Regions from separate parts of the Roseateles sp. DB2 genome, predicted to be linked through region 2. Evidence: predicted binding sites of a transcription regulator. Region 2 holds the regulator's gene; the other holds the start of a gene.
The links. Region 2 encodes FliA, which starts transcription of late flagellar genes. Its sites were predicted from a motif close to CTAAAGTTTNNNNNNNNNNNGCCGNTA; they were not measured.

Region 1: ACS5PK_RS11215 (YjfB family protein) is a predicted target of FliA. The motif match lies at 2,153-2,179, and genes of this name have one in related genera.

Annotation. Positions count from the first base shown of each region.
Region 1 is NZ_JBPZGY010000005.1:388,636-400,457, reverse strand. It holds gene ACS5PK_RS11225 (hypothetical protein) at 1-442, shown strand, start outside; gene ACS5PK_RS11220 (hypothetical protein) at 1,182-1,607, shown strand; gene ACS5PK_RS11215 (YjfB family protein) at 1,932-2,144, opposite strand; gene ACS5PK_RS11210 (sulfate ABC transporter substrate-binding protein) at 2,332-3,357, shown strand; gene cysT (sulfate ABC transporter permease subunit CysT) at 3,380-4,243, shown strand; gene cysW (sulfate ABC transporter permease subunit CysW) at 4,371-5,249, shown strand; gene ACS5PK_RS11195 (sulfate/molybdate ABC transporter ATP-binding protein) at 5,246-6,298, shown strand; gene ACS5PK_RS11190 (CysB family HTH-type transcriptional regulator) at 6,312-7,235, shown strand; gene ACS5PK_RS11185 (TonB-dependent receptor plug domain-containing protein) at 7,459-10,206, shown strand; gene ACS5PK_RS11180 (sulfate ABC transporter substrate-binding protein) at 10,373-11,401, shown strand.
Region 2 is NZ_JBPZGY010000001.1:50,147-61,968, forward strand. It holds gene motB (flagellar motor protein MotB) at 1-232, shown strand, start outside; gene cheY (chemotaxis response regulator CheY) at 337-729, shown strand; gene ACS5PK_RS00245 (protein phosphatase CheZ) at 741-1,376, shown strand; gene flhB (flagellar biosynthesis protein FlhB) at 1,699-2,877, shown strand; gene flhA (flagellar biosynthesis protein FlhA) at 2,874-4,964, shown strand; gene flhF (flagellar biosynthesis protein FlhF) at 5,011-6,639, shown strand; gene ACS5PK_RS00265 (MinD/ParA family ATP-binding protein) at 6,677-7,486, shown strand; gene ACS5PK_RS00270 (RNA polymerase sigma factor FliA) at 7,504-8,217, shown strand; gene ACS5PK_RS00275 (methyl-accepting chemotaxis protein) at 8,262-9,620, shown strand; gene ACS5PK_RS00280 (diguanylate cyclase domain-containing protein) at 9,642-11,516, opposite strand; gene ACS5PK_RS00285 (putative bifunctional diguanylate cyclase/phosphodiesterase) at 11,532-11,822, opposite strand, start outside.

The DNA.
Region 1 (11,822 bases), on a different contig from region 2:
AGAAATCTTTGTCTTTTGCCTTGCACAGGAATGTTCGACAGAACTAGCCAGCGAATTCAAAACGGACGTCTGTGTCGAGATCCACAATCCAACAGCTTTACTGGCAAAAGTGCGTGCAGCATTGATGCTTCGGAGGTGGATAAAAAATGCAAGATTGCTCCATGGCAGAGTGGATTACTACTCCCCATCGGAAGCACCACTCGCAGAGTGGGCAGTACCAGAGAGGATGGTTCTACAGAAAACAGTGGACTTCGCGCGCCAGAAAGAATATCGGCTCGCTTTTGCACGAGGCAATGCACTGCAGTTGAATAACGTGGCAACTCAAATCACAACTACCCCTGGGGCAAGTCAACCGACCTTATTAGGGCATCCAGAGCATGTTCTTCGCCTCGGCAGCCTAGCCAAGCTATGCACCGTTCATTCCATCCAAACAGCAGCCTAGGTAAAATGCAAGTGCAACACCGTGCCTTCGCTCCCCAGCCTAACTGGGGGTTCAACGCGGACGCCAACATAGGCCATGCCTTCGGCATTTTCATGGCCTATGTCGGTACCCTCCAGCCTTCGGCTTCCGGCGCCGGTTAACCAGGGCGTTGAATGACTGCTCTGGGGCAGCGAATTCGCCACATCGTTTGCCCGCTCCGGGTCGATAGGCTGAGTCCATCGGGTCGGAGACCGGTCGTTCCGGCGTCACTGGCTCAACCGGCAGCTATGGGAGGCGATCGCGAACGCGTGGTCGCAGCCAGGAGCAGTCATCGAGGAATGACCCGTATCAGGTAGGCTGTGGTGGTATGCCGTTCTTCCATGTACTTGTCGAAGGATCGAACCTCTGCATACCGGGGCAGCCGGACGAGACTCCAATTGTCGGATTCTTCGCCTCGCGAGTGGTCTGGGCTAGGGGGTTGGGGACCGCTGAGCACAAGGCGCTGCGATCTGTGCGTGATGCTTGGGTAAGTGGCCCTTACGCTACCCAACCCACTTCGAGCGAACTGAAGTTAGCCGTATCCGAGTCGAGTCCATCGACGTTTTCTCAGTGGCTACTTGCCCCCAATAAAGGTCATGTGTTCTTCCCTGCTGATCGCGCAGAAGGCATCTCCCCGGAAAGGCACGCCGCCTAAGTCGGCCTATGGCTCGGGCAGATCGTCATTTCAGCGTGTTGCGTACAAGCCGCTAAGAACGACAAGATGAAGCGCCTCATTCTCCTAACAGTCGCCTGCCCCTCCGTTGCACTGGCCGGTGGCGACTATTCAGCCGGCACTGTCAGCAATTTTTCCGGTGAGCGCGGCAATTACACCTTTGTCATTACCTGGGATCAGCCGCCAGCCCGCTACGAGCAGTGCCGCCAGGCCAAGGTCGAGGTCCGGCAAGAGCGCTCGCCCTGGTACTCATGGCTGCCATTCGTGCACTCCGATCATCCAACGTTGGAGCAAACCGACCAGGCAGCGTCCCTTCTGGCTGCGGCGCAGCGCAGTTCGAAGAAAGTCTCGTTCGGCTACATGGGCAACGGATTGCCGCCCGCTGATGGTCAATGTCAATTCAAGAGCAAAGGCTTGCGAGTCGAGCATGACTCGGGAGGCCAGTTTGTCCTGTCATACCACGACCCCGTCTAGACACTCCATCGACTGAGTTGTTGTCCGACTTCTCTATGGCCGCGGGCGCCCTCGTTGAGTGACCGCTTGAAGGATCGCAGTCAAGGCGGTCCATGGCCCGCTCCGGGTCGATAGCAGTCCACTGGCAGATCTGCTCGCAGGGCCGCAATGGAATGACCTCCGAGTTGCCCCACCCCATGCAAGCGCAGGCTATGCGCCCGAAGCCGTCCGCATCAAGGGCCTGCACATCCGGGCGATCGGCACCTTCGGGCGATCAGGACCGCTGAAGCCCCCTGGGCCCGGACCGAGTCGCAGCCGTGGAGGGCGTCAGGCCAACGCCGTCACTCAAGCGTAGGCATTGAGATTCCGCCCCAGATGCCCGCTCGTGGCCAAGGCCGGCTGCGGCAGGGCCGCAATGAGCTGGGCGGCGCCCATTTCCTGGGCATCCAGCGCCTTGCGCAGCACCAGCAGGCTGGCGTCCGCGCCGACCTCGCCGGGCGTGCTGTTGGAGGCACTGCTGACCGCAGCGGCGACGCTGGAGGAATTGGCGATGTCCATTGCGGCACTATCGGCAGGCCCCGCGCCGGCTTGAGGACTGTTTGCCGATCGCCGGCCCGGCGACCCCGCCGCGGCTTATGCACGCCTGCATCAATGCTTATTCTGGATAAGCAAATACAAAAACTATCGTTTATCGAATAAGGAACCTTGGGCACATTGGCGGCTCCTGATCATTCGAGGCTCCGCCATGACGTTCCTGCGCTCCCTGCCCCGCCGCTCCCTGCTGCTCGCCGCCGCCCTGCCTCTGGCCGCGATGCTGATGCCGGCACAGGCGGCCGAACCCGGCCTGCTCAACGTCAGCTACGACGTCTCCCGCGAGCTCTACAAGCAGATCAACCCCGCCTTCGCCGCCAGCTGGAAGGCCAAGACCGGCCAGGCCGTGGTGCTGAACCAGTCGCATGGCGGCTCCAGCAAGCAGATCGGCTCGGTGATCGGCGGCCTGGAGGCCGATGTGGTCACCATGAACCAGGCGACCGACGTGGACCAACTCGCCGACAAGGGCCTGACCCCCGCCGACTGGCGCCAGCGCTTCCCCAACAATGCCGCGCCCTACAGCTCGACCATCGTCTTCCTGGTGAAGAAGGGCAACCCCAAGGGCATCAAGGACTGGACCGACCTGGCCAAACCAGGCGTGCAGGTGATCATTCCCAACCCCAAGGTCACCGGCAACGGCCGCTACAGCTACCTCGCGGCCTGGGGCAGCGTGATCGCCAAGGGCGGCAGCGAGGCGCAGGCGCGTGAGCTCGTCGGCAAGATCTTCGCCAACGTGCCCGTGCTGGACGGCGGCGGCCGCGGCGCCACCACCACCTTCACCCAGCGCGGCATCGGTGACGTGCTGCTGACCTTCGAGGCCGAGGCCGAGCTGATCGAGAACGAGTTCGGCAAGGGCCTGTTCGACGTGGTCGCGCCCAGCGTCTCCATCGAGGCCGAGGCGCCGGTGGCCATCGTCGACAAGGTGGCTGCGAAGAAAGGCAACACGGCGCTCGCCAAGGCCTACCTGGACTTCCTCTACACGCCCGAGGCCCAGGAAATCATCGCCAAGAACAACTTCCGCCCGCGCGACCCGGCCGTGTTCAAGCGCCATGCCCAGCGCTATGCCGACATCAAGCTCTTCAGCGTGGACCAGCTGCTGGGCGGCTGGCCCAAGGTGGGCAAGACGCACTTCGCCGATGGCGGCACCTATGACCAGATCGTGTCGACCCTGAAGCGCTGAACGATCGCTCACTGCCATTGCCATGACCACCGCCGTCCTCACCCCAGCACAGGCCGCCGCCGTGCCGATCCCGAAGCGCCGCCGCGTGCTGCCGGGCTTCGGCCCGACGCTGGGCTTCACGCTGTTCTACCTCTCGCTGCTGGTGTTGATCCCGCTGGCAGCGGTCTTCCTCAAGTCCGCGGGCCATGGCTTCGAGGCCTTCTGGGCCGCGGCCACCTCGCCGCGCGTGCTGGCCTCCTACCGCCTGAGCTTCGGCGCGGCGCTGCTGGCAGCGGGCATCAACCTCGTCTTCGGCCTGATCCTCGCCTGGTGCCTGGTGCGCTACGAGTTCCCGGGCAAGAAGCTGGTGGATGCACTCATCGACCTGCCCTTCGCCCTGCCCACCGCCGTGGCCGGCATCGCGCTGACGGCGCTGTATGCGCCCAACGGCTGGATCGGCTCCCTGCTGGCCCCGCATGACATCAAGGTCGCCTTCACGCCGCTGGGCGTGCTGGTGGCGCTGATCTTCATCGGCCTGCCCTTCATCGTGCGCACGGTGCAGCCGGTGCTGGAGGACATGGAGACCGAGCTGGAGGAAGCCGCCGCCTCGCTGGGCGCGCACCGCTGGCAGACCTTCCGCTACGTGGTGCTGCCCACGCTGACGCCGGCCCTGCTGACGGGCTTTGCGCTGGCCTTCGCCCGTGCCGTGGGCGAATACGGCTCGGTGATCTTCATCGCCGGCAACATCCCGCTGGTGAGCGAGATCACGCCGCTGATGATCATCTCCAAGCTGGAGCAATACGACTACGTGGGCGCCACGGCCATCGCCACCGTGATGCTGCTGTTCAGCTTCGTGCTGCTGCTGGGCATCAACGGCCTGCAGGCCTGGAGTGCCCGCCGGAAATGACCCACCCCCTACGCGCTTCGCGCGCCCCCTCAAGGGGGCACACCCGAAGGACCGGCGGAGCCGGATCCTCGGGTGTCGCTCGACAGAATCAGCTGGAGCCACGACATCCATGAGCGGATCAACAACAATGGCCCTGGGGCAGCGCCCGAGAGGCCGCTACCAGAGCAACCCCGCCACGCGCGAGGCGCCCTGGGTGCGCTGGACCCTGCTGCTGCTCGGCCTGGGCTTCTTCGCCCTCTTCCTCATCCTGCCCCTGGTGGCCGTGTTCACGGAGGCCCTGCGCAAGGGCTTCGACGTCTACCTGGCCGCGCTGATCGAGGAGGACGCCCTCTCGGCCATCAAGCTCACGCTGATCGCCACCGTGATCGCCGTGCCGCTGAACCTCGTCTTCGGCGTGAGCGCCGCCTGGGCCATCGCCAAGCACGACTTCCGCGGCAAGCAGCTGCTGATCACGCTGATTGACCTGCCCTTCTCCGTCTCGCCCGTGGTGGCCGGCCTGATCTATGTGCTGCTCTTCGGCGCGCAGGGCTGGTTCGGGCCCTGGCTGCAGGCGCATGACCTGAAGATCATCTTCGCCGTGCCGGGCATCGTGCTGGCCACCGTCTTCGTGACCTTCCCCTTCGTCGCCCGCGAGCTGATCCCGCTGATGCAGGCCCAGGGCCGGGACGAGGAAGAAGCCGCCACGGTGCTGGGCGCCAGCGGCTGGCAGACCTTCTGGCACGTGACCCTGCCCAACATCAAATGGGGCCTGCTGTACGGCGTGATCCTGTGCAATGCCCGCGCCATGGGCGAGTTCGGCGCGGTGTCCGTGGTCTCGGGCCATATCCGCGGCCAGACCAACACCCTGCCCCTGCACGTCGAGATTCTCTACAACGAGTACCAGTTCGCCGCCGCCTTCGCCGTGGCCTCGCTGCTGGCGCTGCTGGCCCTCGTCACCCTCGGTTTGAAGCAGTTCGTCGAATGGAGAGCAGCCGTCGCCGCACGCGCTGCGAAGGAAGAAGCATGAGCATCCAGGTCCGCAACATCCACAAGCAGTTCGGCGACTTCACCGCCCTGGGCGACGTCAGCCTGGACTTCCCCACCGGCGAGCTGGTCGCCCTGCTGGGCCCCTCGGGCTGCGGCAAGACCACGCTGCTGCGCATCATCGCCGGGCTGGAGACGCTCGACCGGGGTCAGGTCTTGCTCGACGGCGAGGACGCCTCCGACACCCATGTGCGCGAGCGCCAGGTCGGCTTCGTGTTTCAGCACTACGCCCTGTTCCGCCACATGACGGTCTTCGACAACGTGGCTTTCGGGCTTCGCGTGAAGCCGCGCAAACAGCGCCCCAGCGAGGCCGAGATCAAGAAGAAGGTGCACGAGCTGCTGAACCTGGTGCAGCTGGACTGGCTGGCGGACCGCTACCCACCCCAGCTCTCCGGCGGCCAGCGCCAGCGCATCGCCCTGGCCCGCGCCCTGGCGGTGGAGCCGCGCGTGCTGCTGCTGGACGAGCCCTTCGGCGCCCTGGACGCCAAGGTGCGCAAGGAGCTGCGCCGCTGGCTGCGCCGCCTGCACGACGAGCTGCACATCACCAGCATCTTCGTCACCCACGACCAGGAGGAAGCCCTGGAAGTGGCCGACCGCATCGTGCTGATGGACCACGGCAAGGTCGAGCAGGTGGGCTCGCCCCAGGAAGTCTGGGAACGTCCGGCCACGCCCTTCGTCTACGGCTTCCTGGGCGCGGTCAACCGCTTCGAGGGCGAGGCGCAGGGCTCGGTGCTGCACATGGGCGAGCAGCAGCTGCGCCACGGCGGCAGCCTGCAGACGCAGGGCCGCGTGCTGGCCTATGCCCGCCCGCATGAGCTGCAGATCCTCACCGACGCCCAGGCACACGGCCTGCCCGCCACCGTGGACCGCGTGCTGAGCTTCGGCGCCGCGGCCCGCGTGGAGCTGCGCGGCCCCGACGGCCAGCACCTGGAGGCCGAGCTCACCCGCGAGCAGGCCTCGCAGCTGCAGCTGCAGCCGGGCCAGCGCGTGCAGCTGCAGGCCTCGCGCCTGTCCCTTTTCGAGGCCGCCTGATCACGCCACGCCCATGAACTTCCAGCAGCTGCGCATCATCCGCGAGGCCGTCCAGCAGAACTTCAACCTGACCGAGGTGGCGGCGGCGCTGTTCACCTCGCAGTCCGGCGTGTCCAAGCACATCAAGGACCTGGAGGACGAGCTGGGCGTGGAGCTCTTCGTGCGCCGCGGCAAACGCCTGCTGGGCCTGACCGCGCCGGGCAAGGAGCTGGCGATCATCGTCGACCGCATGCTGCAGGACGCGCGCAACATCAAGCGCCTGGCCGACCAGTTCGCCGACGCCGAGGCCGGCCAGCTCACCGTGGCGACCACGCACACGCAGGCGCGCTATGCCCTGCCGCAGGTGGTGGCGCGCTTCAAGGCGGCCTTCCCGAAGGTGCACCTGGTGCTGCTGCAGGCCAACCCGGCGGAGATCGTCAGCCTGCTGCAGTCGGGCGAGGCGGACATCGGCATCGCCACCGAGGCCCTGGGCGAGGACCCGGCCTTCGTCACCTTTCCCTTCTATGACTGGCACCACAGCGTGGTCGTGCCCGAGGGCCACGCCCTGGGCAGCGAGCCGCTAACGCTGGAGGCCCTGGCCGAGCAGCCCCTGATCACCTACCACGAGGGCTTCACCGGCCGCGCCCGCATTGACGCCAGCTTCGCGCAGGCTGGCCTGGCACCGGACATCGTGCTCTCTGCGCTGGACGCCGACGTGATCAAGACCTATGTGCAAGTGGGCCTGGGCGTGGGCATCATCGCCTCCATGGCCTTCGAGCCCCAGCGCGACGCGGGCCTGCGCCTGCTGGACGCCTCCCAGCTCTTCCCCACCAACACCACGCACCTGGCCCTGAAGAAGGGCCACTACCTGCGTGGCTATGCCTACCGCTTCCTGCAGGAATGCGTGGGCTCGCTCAGCGAGGAGCGCATCCGCGAGGCGCTGGGCGGCGAGGCCTGATGGGCGCTTCCAGCGCCTAGCACGGCAAGACCGAGCCCCAGCGCATGTGCTTGCGCGCTTTCCTTTCTTGGTTTCCATCAGGGTCAACCCTAGAGTCTGGCTCCAGCTGCCGCCGGTCTGCCATGCACCGCGGCGCGCTCCTTCAGCCGGCAGCCCCGCGCCCGCCGGCCGTCCCAGGGGCTTGACCGGCCCCGACTGACCCAACCTGACCAAGGATTGCACGATGATGTCCCTGCCTCTGCGGGAGGCCCTGCCTTTGCCTCTCCTGCCCCTCACCCTCGCCCTGAGCCTGGCCCTCCCGGCCGCCGCCCAGACATCGCCGGACGGCAAGACGCCGCCCCCGCAGGAAGCCGCGGCCACAAGCACGAACGTCCAACCCACGGTGGTGGTCACCGGCTCGCGCATCTCCCGCCTGCAGAGCGAAGGGCCCAGTCCGGTCACGGTGATCCGCGGCGCGGACCTGGACCGCCTGGGCTACAAGAACGTCTCCGACGCCCTGGCCAACCTCACCCAGAACACCGGCTTCACCCAGGGCGAGGACTTCGGCAACACCTTCACCCCCGCCGCCAATGCCATCAGCTTGCGCGGGCTGGGCCCCAATCACAGCCTGGTGTTGCTGAACGGCCGGCGCATCGCCGACTATCCGGCGGCCTACGAAGGCTCGGTGAACTTCGTCAACCTGGCCAATCTGCCCTCGGCCCTGATCGACCGCATCGAGGTGCTCAGCGGCGGCGCTTCGGCCATCTACGGCTCCGACGCCATTGCCGGCGTTGTGAACGTGGTGCTGAAGAAGTCCCAGCAAGACCTGACCCTGGACCTCAAGGCTGGCGGTACCCAGTTGGGCGGCGGCGAGAACCTGCGCCTGCAGCTCAGCGGCGGTCTGGACCGCGGCGCCCTGCAAGGCGTCTGGGGCCTGGAGCTCAGCGGCCGCCAGCCCATCTGGAGCCGCCAGCGCGAGTTCATGGCAGACACCACGCTGGCCGGCGCCCAGCCCGCAGCGGCCTTTGCACGCCGCAATGCCAAGACCCGTCAGTACCTCGACCCAGGTGCCGGCGTCTGCGAGAGCCATGCTGACCTCTTCGACGGCAGCCTGGCACGGGTCAAGACCAAGGACGGCTTCTACTGCGGCACGGGCCGCGCTTCGCCCAGCTACTGGACCACGCAGACCGGCAACCGCAGCCTCAGCCTGCTGTCGGTGGTGCAGTACGCGCTGGACCCCGGCACCGAGCTCTTCGCCGAAGGCCTGCTGAGCAGCACCAGCACCGAGAACAACACCCGCGGCCCGTCCTGGACCTCGGCCGCCAACGGGCCAGGCTACTTCCTCAACACCCGCAGCGGCCAACTGGAGACGTGGTCGCGCCGGCTGGCGCCCGAGGAACTGGGCGGCGCCCAGGCCTTCAACCGCGAATGGCGGGACCGCAACCACAGCCTGGCCCTGGGCGTTCGCGGCGAGTGGGCCAATGGCTGGAGCTACGAAGCCGCCGCGAGTACCTCAGGCTCACTCAACCGCGGCATCACCCCGCGCTTCCTGGCCGGCATCGACGAGTTCTTCCTCGGGCCCAAGCAGGGCGTCGATGCCAAGGGCGTGCCCAGCCATGCGCCGGACCCCGCGCGCCTGTTCACGCCGCTGGCGCCGGCCGAGTTCGAGCAGCTCATCGGCCGCAGCGAAAGCCGCAACCGCAGCTGGACGCACAACCTCAGCCTCAGCGCCAACGGCGACTGGCTGACGCTCCCCGCCGGCCCGCTCAAGGCGGCCCTGGTGGCCGAGCTGGGCACGCAGGGATTCCGCAATGCCGGCGACCCGCGCCTGGGACAGGGCGTGTTCTACAACACCAGCGAGGCAGTGGTGAACGAAGGCACGCGATCGCGCGCCGCCCTGGGCGCCGAGCTGCGTGCGCCGCTGAGCGAGCGCCTGGCCGCGACCGGCGCCCTGCGCTACGACACCTACCGCTTCGCCGGCCGCAAGGACGGCAGCCTGACCCACAACGCCGGCCTGGAGTTCCGCCCCAATGGCCAGTGGCTGCTGCGCGCCCAGGCCGCCACCAGCTTCCGCGCCCCGGACATGGAGTACATCTACACCGCGCTGAGCCGAGGCTACTACGCCTCCTCCACCGACTACTACCGCTGCAAGAAGGCCGGCGGGGACCTGGACAAGTGCGACTACGCCGAGGTCTCGCCCGGCTTCAACTACGCCCGCTCCGGCTCCAAGGACCTGAAGTCCGAAAAGGGCCGCTCCTTCAACCTGGGCGTGGTCTGGGCGCCCAGCGCCGATCTGGACTTCTCGGCGGACCTCTGGAAAGTGCGCATCAAGGACCTGGTCACCGACCTCAGCGGCGATGCCGTGCTGCAGGAGGAATCCCGCTGCCGCACCGGCGAGAAGGACGTCAACTCGCCCGCCTGCCAGGCCACCATCGCCCGCGTGAAACGCAATCCGGACGATGCCGTGGTGCGCCCCGGTGAGGTCGCCGAGATCTGGATCAATCCCATCAACGCCGCCCGGCAAAGCACGCATGGCGTGGACCTCTCGGCCCGCTACCGCTGGACGACAACCGCCCTGGGCCAGTTCACGGCCAGGGCGCAGTACACGCGGGTGCTGGGCTTCGTCTCGCAAGCCCATGAGCAGGACCCGGCGGACAACCTGGTCGGCACCCGCGAGTTCGGCGACTGGCCGGAGAAGCTCCAGACCTCGCTCAGCTGGAAGCGCGGCGCCTGGTCCGCCACGCTCAGCGGCAACCGCAACGGCCGCATCCCGGCCTCGGCCACCGACCAGTGGATCGCCCCGCAGTGGCTCTTCAACGCCAGCGCGAGCCTGGAATGGGACCGCCGGACCACCGTCGGCCTCATCGTCAACAACCTGCGCGGCACGGTGCGCAAGGATCCCGGCGCGGCCTGGCCCTACTACCCCGTGGGCTACTACCTGCCGCACGGCCGCCAGGTCTGGGTGACGCTGAACCACCGCCTCGGCAGTTGAGCGCCCCCGGGCGCGGCCCGGGCGATGCCCTGGGCCGCGCCCGCCTCCAATCTCCAGGCTATGCGCCGGGCCTGCAATGCAAAGCACTTCTTCTTCGTTCACAGCGTCGGGGCCGCCACCTACATTGGCGGCTCCCCTTCCATCCTCAGCCCGAGCCTGCCCCATCGTGAAACTGCTCAGCAACGTCCGCTCCGCCCTGCAAGGCCTGACCCTGTCCCTGCTAGGCCTTGGCCTGGCCGGCACCGTCCAGGCCCAGACCCAGCTGCTCAACGTCTCCTACGACCCCACTCGCGAGCTCTACCAGGACTTCAACGCCGCCTTCGCCAAGCAGTGGAAGGCCAGGTCCGGCGAGACGCTGTCCATCAAGCAATCGCATGGCGGCTCGGGCAAGCAGGCCCGCTCGGTGATCGACGGCCTGGAGGCGGACGTGGTGACCCTGGCCCTGGCCTATGACATCGATGCCCTGCACGATGCCGCGAAGCTCCTGCCTGCGGACTGGCAGAAGCGCCTGCCTCACAACGCCAGCCCCTACACCTCGACCATCGTGTTCCTCGTGCGCAAGGGCAATCCCAAGAAGATCACGAACTGGCCCGACCTGGCCCGCAGCGGCATCGACATCATCACGCCCAACCCCAAGACCTCGGGCGGCGCGCGCTGGAACTACCTGGCAGCCTGGGGCTACGCGCTCAAGCAGCCCGGGGGCAATGCCGACTCGGCCAAGGCCTTCGTCAAGCGCATCTACGCCAACACCAAGGTCCTGGACTCCGGCGCCCGCGGCTCCACCACCACCTTCGTGGAACGCGGCATCGGCGACGTGCTCATCGCCTGGGAGAACGAGGCCTACCTGGCCGTCAAGGAGTTGGGCAAGGACAAGTTCGAGATCGTCACCCCCAGCGTCTCCGTGCTGGCCGAGCCGCCTGTGGCCGTGGTCGACAAGGTCGTGGACAAGCGCGGCACCCGCAAGCAGGCCCAGGCCTATCTGGAATACCTCTACAGCCCCGAGGGCCAGGAGATCGCCGCCCGCCACTACTACCGCCCCCGTGATGCAAAGGTGGCCGCACGCCACGCCAGACAGTTCGCGCCGGTGCAGCTCTTCACCGTGGATGAGCTCTTCGGCGGCTGGCGCCAGGCCCAGAAGGCGCACTTCGACGATGGGGGCATCTTCGACCAGATCTACGCGCCGGGGGCTCGCTGAGCTCAGCCGGGGTGGCAAGACCTGCCCCCAGCCACACAGTTTGTCTCCTCGTCAGACCCCTGCGCCCGCATCGCTGGTGATGGGCGCGGACTGACCTTGGACCTCCCCGGCACCAGCCGCGGGAGGTTTTTTTTGACCGTAGAAACCTTGCTCCCCGTCAAATCCCTGACACAAACGATGCGCACAATGCGAAGCATCAGGACGCGAGAAATCGGCTGCAACATAGGGCAGAGCACTGGAACCCGTGACCAGCGCGAAATGATCCGTCAGGGCCTTGTGCCTTGTCCGGTAGCAGGGCCACCACTGGTGGCCCTTTGCTTTTTCAGGCCCGCTCTTCGCTGCCTGCCCCCGGGGATGCAGCCGTGAAGCGCCTGTAAAGAAGTTAAAAAATCGGGCATGCCAAACGTCAGGGCCTGGCCTG
Region 2 (11,822 bases):
TGCTTCCAGGCGGGAGTTGCTGTCCGGTGGCTTGCCGGAGTCGCGGGTGCTGCGCGTGCAGGGCCTGGCGGCGAGCAAGCTGCTGGAACCCGACGATCCCCGAAGCCCGATCAACCGCCGGATCAGCATCATCGTGATGAACCGTGATGCGGAAGACGCGGTGCTGAAAAATCTGCCGGACAACGAGGACGAACCGGCTGACAATGCAGCATCAGCGGCCGAGAAACCGTAAAGAAGCGTTGAAACGTCCCGTCGCAGCAGGCCCGCGCCACCGCAGGCCAGGCCTGTTGCAGGAACCAGGTTCGACCAGCCCTCAAGCCCCTTGCGAGGAACGCCATGAGCACTGACATGAAATTTCTGATCGTCGATGACTTCTCGACCATGCGCCGCATCGTGCGCGGTCTGCTGAAGGAGATCGGCTACAACAATGCCGAAGAGGCGGAGGATGGCGTCGAGGCCCTGAACATGCTGAAGAACGGCAAGTTCGACTTTGTGGTGAGCGACATCAACATGCCCAATATGACGGGCTTCGAGCTGCTCAAGGCCATCAAGGAAGACGCCACGCTGAAGCACCTGCCGGTGCTGATGGTGACGGCCGAAGCGCGCAAGGAAGACATCGTGCTGGCCGCGCAGAGCGGGGCCGCCGGCTACATCGTCAAGCCTTTCACCAAGGCGACGCTGGAAGAGAAGGTGCAGAAGATCATGCAGAAGCTGGCTGCGGCCGCTTGAGGGAGAAGGCCATGAAAGCCGAAGATTTCACCAAGCTGGGCGCCGGTACCGATCCTCTGATGGTCTCGCCGGAGGTGTTCCAGCAGCTGGGTACCATTACGCGGGTTCTGCATGACACCATGCAGCAGCTGGGTGTGATGCCCAAGCTGCAGACCGCGACCGACGGCCTGCCGGACGCGCGCAGCCGCCTCACCTACATCGCCAACAAGACCGCCGAGGCCGCCAACAAGGTGCTGAACTCGGTGGACCAGGCCAAGACCGAGCACGCCAAGATCTCGGCTGCGACCGCGGAGATGGCCAAGGCCATCACGGCGGACCCGGTCAAGGCGGTGGCGTCCGGCGCGGTCTTCAACTTCGTCAAGCAGGTCGAGGACTCGACGGCCCACATCGACCAGCACCTGACGGACATCATGCTGTCCCAGGACTTCCACGACCTGACTGGTCAGGTGGTGGCCAAGGTGGTGACCCTGGCCAACGACCTGGAAGACAGCCTGGTCAAGCTGCTGGTGCAGGTGGTGCCGCCCGAGCAGCGTGAGAAGGTCGACCCCAACATCCTGCAAGGCCCGGTGGTCAATCCGGAAGGCCGCACCGATGTCGTGGCCAACCAGAGCGAGGTCGACGACCTGCTCGCCAGCCTGGGCTTCTGACCCTTGTTCCGACCCTTGTTCTGACCCTTTGTTGTCCTCCGGCCCGGCCACGTTTGCCGGGTCTTCCACAGCCCGCTGGGTGCGATGCACCGGCGGGCTTTTTGTTGCTGCCCTGGACGTCGAGTCCCTGGTGGCACCGGCGGCACCCCAGCCGCTGCTGTGGTCCCCACAGCACTGCTCGCCGACATGTGCTCAGGGCCAGTGGTCCTGCGCGGGCGGGAATGACCACCCCTTTCCCCCCGCTTATCCGGCTTAAGTTTCCCCGGCCTGCGGCAAAGAATGTCGCCATCCCCCGGACCGTCCCGTCCGGCGGCATCACGCCATGGCAGACCAAGACGCACAAGACCGCAACTTACCCGCATCGGCCAAGAAGATCCAAAGATCTCGGGCCGAGGGTCAGCTGCCGCGCTCGCGAGACCTGCCGCACTTCGCAATGCTGGTCAGCGCTGGCGCCCTGCTGTCCGCCGGTGCGCCGAATGCCCTTGACTGGCTGCAGAAGCTGATCCGGCACGGCCTGCATTTCGATGCACAGCTGCTGCAGCGTCCCGGCTTCATGGGTGAGCGCCTGGGTGAGCTGACGCTGCAGGCATTGATGTTCCTGCTGCCCATCTGCGGCTTGCTGATGCTGGTGGCCGTGGCCGCCAATGTGGCTGCCGGAGGCTGGAACTGGACCTTCAAGCCGCTCACACCGCGCTTCGAACACCTGAATCCACTGCAAGGCATTGCCCGGCTGTTCCAGTGGCAGCAACTGGGGCAGGCACTCAAGGCCGTACTGCTGGCCCTCTTGCTCGGCGGCGTGGGCGCCATGGTGCTGCGCGACCGCATCTCGGCCTACGTGGGCATCATGTCGGTGCCCCTGCCCAGCGCCATTGCCTATGCCGGCCAGCAGCTCATGCAGGGCCTGGCCCTGCTGGGCCTGGCCTTGGCCCTCTTCGCCGTCATCGATGTCCCGCTGCAGCGCCATCTCTACCTCAAGCGCCTGCGCATGAGCCGCGAAGAGGCCAAGCAGGAGATGAAGGAGATCGAGGGCAACCTCGAGATGAAAGGCAAGATGCGGGCCCGCATGCGCGAGATGGCCAGGCGCCGCATGATGGCCGCCGTGCCCACGGCCGACCTGGTGGTGATGAACCCCACCCACTACGCCGTGGCCCTCAAGTACGAAGAGGGCAGCATGGCCGCGCCCAAGGTCGTGGCCAAGGGCACCGACCTGCTGGCCTTTCGCATCCGCGACCTGGCCAAGGAATCCAAAGTGCCGGTGCTGCAGTCCCCCATGCTGGCGCGCGCCCTCTATGCGCACGCCGAGGTGGACCGCGAGATCCCCGCCGCCCTGTTCGCCGCCGTGGCCCAGGTGCTGGCCTATGTGTACCAGCTCAAGGCTGCCATGGCCGGCCAGGGCCAGGCGCCCGCGCAGATGCCGGATCCGCAGGTGCCGCCCGAGCTGGACCCGCACAACAAGCCGCATCGCCCCGCCGATGCCGATCTTCTGGAGGATGAGGCATGAATGCCGTGATGGCTCAACTGCAGGCCATGCTGGGCCCGCGCGCGCAGATCGTCGGCGCCCTGGGTGCGCCCATCGCCATCATCATGATCCTGTCCATGATGGTGCTGCCGCTGCCGCCCTTCATGCTGGACCTGCTGTTCACCTTCAACATCGCCATGGCCGTCATGGTGATGATGGTGGCGGCCCACATGCTCAAGCCGCTGGACTTCGCCGCCTTCCCCACGGTGCTGCTGCTGACCACGCTGATGCGCCTTTCGCTGAACGTGGCCTCCACCCGCGTGGTGCTGCTGCAGGGCCATACCGGCACGGGCGCGGCGGGCCGCGTGATCGAGTCCTTCGGGCACTTCCTGATCGGCGGCAACTTCGCCGTCGGCCTGATCGTGTTCGCCATCCTCGTGGTGATCAACTTCATCGTGGTGACCAAGGGTGCCGAGCGCATCGCCGAGGTCGGCGCGCGCTTCACCCTGGATGCCATGCCCGGCAAGCAGATGGCGGTCGATGCCGACCTCAACGCCGGCCTGATCGACGAGAAGGAAGCCAAGCGCCGCCGCGCCGAGCTGAGCGACGAAGCCGACTTCTTCGGTTCCATGGACGGTGCCAGCAAGTTCGTGCGCGGCGACGCCGTGGCGGGCATCCTGATCCTCTTCATCAACATCATCGGCGGCTTCATCATCGGCGTGGCCCAGCACGGCCTGACGGCCGGCCAGGCGGCCGACTCCTACATCCTGCTGGCCGTCGGTGATGCCCTGGTGGCCCAGATCCCGGCCCTGCTGATCTCCGTGGCTGCAGCCATGGTGGTGTCGCGCGTCGGCAAGGACAAGGACATCGGCTCCATGATCGGCCGCCAGGTCTTCGGCTCGGCCAAGAGCCTGGCCATCACCTCGGGCGTGATCGGCATGCTGGGCCTGATCCCGGGCATGCCGCATGTGGTCTTCCTGCTGATCGCCTCGGGCCTGGGCTATCTGGCCTGGTGGCTCAAGCGCAAGGAGCAGATCGCCCAGGCAGCCAAGGCAGAGCAGATGCCGCCGCCACCCCCCGAAGCCAACGCCGAGGCCAGCTGGGACGACCTGCAGCCCGTTGACGTCCTGGGCCTGGAGGTTGGCTACCGCCTGATCACCCTGGTGGACAAGACCAAGGAGGGCGACCTGCTCTCCCGCATCAAGGGCGTGCGCCGCAAGTTCGCGCAGGAGGTGGGCTTCCTGCCGCCAGCCGTGCACATCCGCGACAACCTCGAACTGCGCCCCAGCCAGTACCGCCTGACCCTGCGCGGCGCCGTCATCGGCGAGGCCGAGGCCTATCCCGGCATGTGGCTGGCGATCAACCCCGGCCATGCCACGCAGAAGCTCATCGGCACCGCCACCACCGACCCCGCCTTCGGCCTGCCCGCGACATGGATCGAGGAGCGCCAGCGGGAAATGGCCCAAATGGCTGGATTTACGGTCGTTGATTGTTCGACTGTCATTGCCACCCATCTTTCACACTTGATGCAAGTTCACGCGGCCCGTCTCCTGGGCCGGGTGGAGACGCAGCAGCTGGTGGATCACCTCACCAAGCAGCAACCCCAGTTGATCGAAGACGTGATCCCCAAGATGGTCGGCATCGCCACACTGCAAAAGGTTCTCCAGTTCCTGCTGGAGGAGGGCGTGCACATCCGTGACATGCGCTCCATCGTCGAGTCCATCTCCGAGAATGCCGCCGCCACCATCGATCCCATCGAGCTGGGCCGCCGCGTGCGCGTGCACATCGCCCCGGCCATCGTCCAGCAGATCTACGGCCCGGTGAAGGAGCTGGACGTGATCGCCCTGGAGCCCGAGCTGGAGCGTCTGGTGACCCAGGCCCTGAATTCCCCCCACGGCGCCGCGCTGGACCCCGGCGTGGCGGACACCCTGGCCCGCAGCGCGGCCGAGCAGACCCAGGCCCAGGAGGACCGCGGCGTGCCCGCATGCCTGCTGGTGCCGGACCTGATCCGCGCGCCGCTGGCCCGACTGCTGCGCCGTGCTGCCCCGCGCCTCAAGGTGCTGGGCCACAGCGAGATTCCCGAGACCCACTCGATCCGCATCGGATCCATCATCGGAGCGGCTGCATGAGCCCCCGCGCCGTGATGACTGATGCCCTGCCTTGTCTGGAGGCCGCATGAACGTCAAACGCTTCACCGCCCGTACGTCCCGCGAGGCCCTCGCGCTGGTGCGCCAGGCCTTTGGCGACGACGCCGTCGTGCTGTCCAACAAGCCCTGCGCCGAAGGCGTGGAGGTGCTGGCCATGGCGCCCGAGGGCATGAGCCAGATCGAGCGAGTGGCCGCCACCGCGCCGCGCGTCGAGGCCCGCGGCCCGGCCCGTGTGCAGGCCCGGCCGGCTGCCGCACCCGTGCCCACCATGGCCGGCAGCGCCCGCCTGGCCCAGCGTGTGGCCGAGCGCAATGAACCCAGCTTCGGTCAGGCCGTGGACGAGGACGTGCAGACCCTGGCCATGAGCACCCTGAGCTTCCAGGACTATGTGCGCGAGCGCATGCTCAAGCGCCGCCAGGCCGAGCTCAACGGCCAGCCTGATCCCATGGACATGGCCGCAGCCCCGCCCGAGTTGCCCGCTGCGCAAAGCCTGGCCACCATGGCCGCTGCACGTCAGCAGCGCGCGCAGTCCGCGATGCAGACCCTGGGGGCGCGTCGGCTGGACACCCCCGCGGCGCCCGTGGCCGAGCCGCCCCGCCGCAACCCGCCCGTGCTGCGGGACGAAATCCGCATCTCCGCTGAACAGCGCCCCGTGCCTCAGCTGTCCGACATGCCTGGCACCGGTCGCCGCGATCAGCAAGACATGATGAACGAGCTGCGCTCCATGAAGGGCCTGATCGAGGAGCGCTTCGGCGCCCTGGCCTTCATGGAAAAGCTGCAGCGCCAGCCTGTGCAGGCCCGCCTCACGCAACGCCTGCTGGACGTGGGCTTCTCTCCTGCCCTGGTGCGCAAGCTGGTCGAGGGCTGCTCGGTGCATCTGGAGGGCAAGGAGGGGGCCGACGAGACCCAGTGGGCCGCTCAGGTGCTGACCCGCAACCTGCTCACCGACGAGATGAACCCGCCTCTGGAAGAGCAGGGCGGTGTCTTCGCCTTGATCGGCTCGACCGGCGTGGGCAAGACCACCACCACGGCCAAGATCGCTGCGGCCTTCGCAACCCGCCATGGCGCTTCGCAGCTGGGCCTGATCACGCTGGACGCCTACCGCGTCGGCGCCCACGAGCAACTGCGTGCCTACGGCCGCATCCTCGGCGTGCCTGTGCACACCGCACATGACCGCGCGTCGCTGGAGGACCTGCTGGAGCTGCTCTCTGGCAAGAAGATGGTGCTCATCGACACCGCAGGCATGGCCCAGCGCGACAGCCGCACCCACGAGCTGCTGGAGATGCTGGCCCACCCCAGCATCCGCCGCATCCTGGTGGTCAATGCCGCCCAGCAGGGCGAAACCATCGAGGACGTGGCCGGCGCCTGGCGCGCCCAGACCTGCCAGGGCGTGGTCCTGTCCAAGATCGACGAGGCCGTGAAGCTGGCGCCTGCACTGGACACCATGATTCGCCATCGTTTGCGCATTATTGGCGTTGCCAACGGGCAGCGAGTGCCGGAAGATTGGCATCGCCTGTCGGCCCAGGCCCTGGTGCAGCGCGCGCTGCGCAGCCAGGCCCACGCTGCTTGGCGCATGGACAGCGCCGATGTGAACCTGATCTTTGCCGGAGGCCCCGCGCTGGCCGCCGTGCAGTCCACGGCCCCGGGCGTGCACTGAGCCGCCCCCGAGTCATCGACCCCATCGAGACCTCCCCATGCGCGAGCCACCCTTCAGCAAGACCCCGCAAGACCAGGCCGATGGCCTGCGCAAGCTCTTTGCCGCCTCCCGCGTGCGCTTCATCCCCGTGGTGAGCAACCCCGAAGTGATGGACTCCGGCGTGCTGCTGGAAGGCCTCTGCGCCGCCTTCTCGGAGATGGGCCTGCAGACACTGGTGGTCGATGCGGGCGAGCTGTCTCCCGCGGCCAGCGAGATGGCGGCCGTTGATCTCTCGGCATGCGTGGAGCGGCTGTCTCGCCAGGTGAGCTACCTGGCCGCCCGCGGCCTGCCGCTGCGCTACATCAATGCGAATGGCTCGGCCGCCGAGTTCCTGCAGGCCTTGAGCGAGGCCGCACCCCAGGCCGACGTCATGATCCTGCATGCGCCGGCCGCCGAACTGGCACGCGTGCTCAATTCGCGTGAACTGCGTCCGGTGCTGCTGGCCGATACCGATACCCGCAGTGTCACCCAGGCCTATGCCGGCATGAAATGGCTCAGCCAGCGTGCCGGCATCATGGTCTACAGCCTCTTGATGGCCTGCCACCCGCAGCTGCGCCTGGCGGAGCGCATCGCCCAGCAGATCAGCAGCTGCGGCGATGGCTTCCTGGGCGCCGTCCTGCGCGACTGGGCCTGCATGGATCCCCGCACGCCGCCCACGGCCCCCTTGTCGCCCGAGGTGCGACACCTGGCCCGCGAGCTCCTGGCGGTCGTGCCCCAGGGCCTGGCGCCAGATGCGGCGCAGCAGGCCCGCCCGCTGCGGCCCCTGGTGAATCTCCGTCCGGCACGGCCGGTGGTGGCAGCCAACTGATGTTGCAGGAGCTGAAGATGTATACCGCCAAAGGCCGCCTCGACAACTCTGCGCTGATCCAGCAGTACAGCGGTCTGGTCCGACGCCTGGCTCACCAGATGATCGCCAAGCTGCCGGCCAATGTGGAACTGGACGATCTGATCCAGGTGGGCCTGATCGGGCTCACTGATGCGCTCTCGCGCTTCGACGTGGCGCAGGGCGTGCAGTTCGAGACCTTTGCCACCCAGCGTATCCGCGGCGCCATGCTGGACGAGCTGCGCGGCGGCGACTGGATGAGCCGCGGCACGCGTCGCCAGCAGCGCTCCATCGAAGCCGCCGTACACAAGCTGGAGCAGCGCCTGGGGCGAGCGCCGCATGAGTCCGAGATTGCCGCCGAGATGGGCCTCAGCCTGGCCGACTACCAGGAAATGCTGTCGAAGGTGCGCGGCACGCAGCTGGTCTACCTGGAGGACATGAGCGGCGATGAAGGCAGTGACGACTACCTCGACCGCCATGTGGTCGACGAGAGCAACAACCCCATGGCGCAGCTGCAGGACCATCGCATGCGCGAGGCCCTGGTCGCCGCCATCAAGAACCTGCCTGAGCGCGAGCAGTTCGTCATGAGCATGTACTACGAGCACGACATGAACCTCAAGGAAATCGCGGCTGTGCTGAAAGTGACCGAATCACGGGTCTGCCAACTGCACAGTCAGGCGATCGCCCGCTTGCGCGTGAAGCTGCGCGACTGGTAAAACTTCTCCCCAGACCTTGGTGTCTGGCCTGGAGAGGAGTGCGCATGAAGTCCTGGTGGCAGTCCGGTTCAAGAGAACCGGCTCAATCCCCGCCCGCTGAGGGGCTGGGGGGCAAGGGCGCGGATGCCCAGGCCCTGGTCCGCTCTCTGGCCCAGCCTGTCTCCAGCCTGGGTCGCGATGCCGCCGAAGTGCGCGGTGCCCTCGAAGACACGCAGAAGGTGGTCGTCGCCCAGCGCGAGGCCATGCAGGCCCTGGGGCACGAGCTGCAACTGGTCCAGCAGGCCCAGCAGGGCATCGCCCGGGCCACCGCGGAGTCCATTGAGGCCGTGGCGCAGGCCCGTCTGGCCCTGCAGAACATCGGGACCGAAGTGGGGGGCATCGTGCAGACCCTGCGCCAGGTGTCCGATGCCGCGTCCGAGATCACCCGTATCGCGCTGCAGACCCGCCTGGTGGCCTTCAATGCTTCGGTGGAAGCCAAGCGAGCTGGCGAGGCAGGGCGCGGATTCGGCGTGGTGGCCGATGCCGTGAAGGACCTGGCCGCCCAGGTCGAGCAGAGTTCCAAATCCATCATGGGCACGGTCGGTGCCCTCGATGCCCGCATCGACACCTTCAGCCGCGAACTCAGCAGCGAAGCGCGCCAGGGGCATGAACAGAGCAGCATCCATGCCGCCTTCGGCACCGTGCATGCTGATGTGCTGCGCATCGCGCAGGCTGCCGACCAGAGCCAGCAGACCACGGCCGCCCTTGCCGATCGCGCCGCCGAGCTGGGCGGCGATGTGGCCCTGGCCCTGCGGCACCTGGAATCGGCCTTTGCCTGCAGCGACCGCTTCCTGCGCCTGTCCGAAGACCTGATCGAGCGCATCGCCTCCTCCGGCGTGCGTGTGGACGATGCGCTCTACATCGAGGGCGCCCAGCAGGCCGCGCAGGAGATTGGCCAGCTGCTGGAGCAGGCCGTGAAGCAGGGGCGCCTCAGCCTGCAGGACCTCTTCGACGAACACTACCAGCCCGTGGCAGGCAGCAACCCGCAGCAGCATCTGGCGCGATTCTGCACACTGGCCGACCAGCTCTTCCCGCAGGTGCAGGAGCGCCAGCTGCAGCTCTCGGACAAGGTCGTCTACTGCATCGCCGTGGATCGGAACGGTTATGTCTCCACCCACAACCGCAAGTACTGCCAGCCCCAAAGGCCGGGCGATGTGGTCTGGAACACGGCCAACAGCCGCTACCGCCGTATCTTCAATGACCGCACGGGTCTGGCCTCGGCCCGCAACGAACGCCCCTTCCTGCTGCAGACCTACCGCCGCGACATGGGCGGCGGTCGCTTCGTGCTGCTCAAGGAGGCCTCTGCGCCCATCTGGGTGCAGGGCCGTCACTGGGGAGGCCTGCGCCTGGCCTTCAGCTTCTGAGGCGGTGGGTACCGCCCCAGCCTATTCCACGATGCAAGCGCGGTTCTTGCCGGTGCGCTTGGCCTCGTAAAGGCCTTCGTCGGCGCGGTCCAGGGCCACTTCCAGAGTTTCGCCGGCCCGGTAGAGGGTGATGCCGGCCGAGAAGGTCACGAAGACGTCCTTGCCCTCGTGCATGAAGAGCGCGGCGGACAGCGAGCGCTGCAGCCGGGTCAGCACCTGCTGGGCCTCGTCCAGGGGCGTGCGGGGCAGCATCAGCACGAACTCCTCGCCGCCATAGCGGGCGACCAGGTCACCGGGGCGCAGCATCTGCGTCACCCGTGCGGCCAGGGACTTCAGGGCCTCATCGCCCGCGGCATGGCCCAGGCTGTCGTTGAGCTTCTTGAAGTTGTCCACGTCCAACAGGGCCAGGGCCAGCACCGTGCCCTCGCGCTCCAGCTTGGCCTGCTCGGTGTTGAAGGCAGCCTCCAGGCCGCGCCGGTTGGCGATCTTGGTGAGCTGGTCGGTCTGGACCTCGCTGGAGAGTCGCCGCAGCTCCACCTCCAGCTCATCGACCCGCCTGGACAGCTCGGAGGCCCGCTCGTGCTCGGTACTCAGGCGCTGCTGCGTGCTGTGGACCAGGGTCTGCACCGTGCGGCTTTCCTCGACCATCTCGCGCACCACACCGGCCAGGCTCTCCAGGGTGTCGGCCTTCTCGATCACGTCGGCGTAACGGCTGACATTGCTCTGGAAGCGGTCGGTGTGCTGGCCCAGCTGGCCCAGCTCCTCCAACATGCGGTGGATCAGCAGCTTGAGTGAATCGCGGGCCCGGGCGCGCTCGGCCTGCAGGCTCTTCTGCCGCTCCCGCGTGCCTTCCAGCAGCTCGCTGACCATGCGCACGCCGCGTGAACTCAGGCCGGTGTCCAGGGCCTGGGTCATCAGCTCGCACTGGCCACGGGCCCAGGAATCGTCCTCGGCCAGTTCGACCAGGCTGGCGCTGAGCGCGCGGCAGAGCTCGCCCATCTGGCCGAAGAGGTGGTGGCGGTGGTCCAGCATGCGCCGGGCCCGTACGCACAGGGCCTCCATGGATTCGGCGCGCTGCGGGCTTGCCCCCTGTTCGCGAAGGCTGGCCAGGGCGGTCTCGAGCTCGCGCTTCAGGGCGTCGGCTCGTTCGTCCGTCGCGGGCAGGGCGTGCTGCACGGTCTCGTGCAGGCTTTCGCCAACCAGGGGCCAGGCCTGGGGCCCGGCCTCGCGATCCAGGGCGCTGGTGTCCAGCAGCAGTTCATCGTCGCTGAAGAACTGGCTGGGTGTGCCGCCGGGGTCCTCGGTGCCGGGCTCCTGCACGTCCACGCCGACATCGCTGGTGTCGCTGTCCCAGCTGGTCAGCAGCTGGCGCAGCCGATTGAGCAGGCGGTGCGGGTCGCTGCGGTTGGACTCCAGCACGCGCTGCAGGCCGTCCTTCTTGCGGGCCAGGGTCCACTGGCGCCCCCCGCGTTCCAGACTGCGCACCAGGCGCTCGGTGACGCCGGCCATGCCGTCGGCCAGCACGGCCGGGCCGGCACTCTGCTGGAAGCGCTCCAGCACGCGCTGCGCCTCGTCCCAGCGAGCCTCGCGCAGCATGGCCATGACGTCCTGGCGGGCCTGCAGCTCGCTGAGACCCAGGCTCAGCAGGCGCTGCATCACTGGCTGGGCCCGTTCCGGGAGCGTGTCTGCCGCAGGCGCAGGCGTCGGTGCGGCGGCGGCCTCGCCGCCACCTGACTCGACCAGATAGGCCCGCGCATAGTTTTCGGGCGTGGGTTCCAGCTTGGCCATGGCCAGGCGGCGCAGGGCGGCCTTGGCGATCAGGGCGGGGGCCTGGGCTGCGGCGCTACCGGCCGGGCGGGCCGCTGAAGAGGGAGAGGAGGGCGAACGTTCGTCCATGGTGCTCCAGAAGGCTCAGCGCTGGCCGCCGGCCGGGCTGCTGACGGGTCTGCTCAGGGCCGGGTCGCCGTCCAGGCCATTGGCCTGCACGATCCAGGGCGCCTTGCGCGGCAGCACGGTTTGCGCGAGCCAGCGCTCCAGGTCGTCGGCGGCCAGGGGGCGACTGAAGAGGAAGCCCTGCATCACGCTGCAGCCCAGGCGGTGCAGCACCTCCATCTGGCGCAGGGTCTCCACGCCCTCGGCGATCACGCGCAGGCCCAGCGAGCGCGCCAGGGCGATGATGGCGGTGACCACGGCCGAACTCTG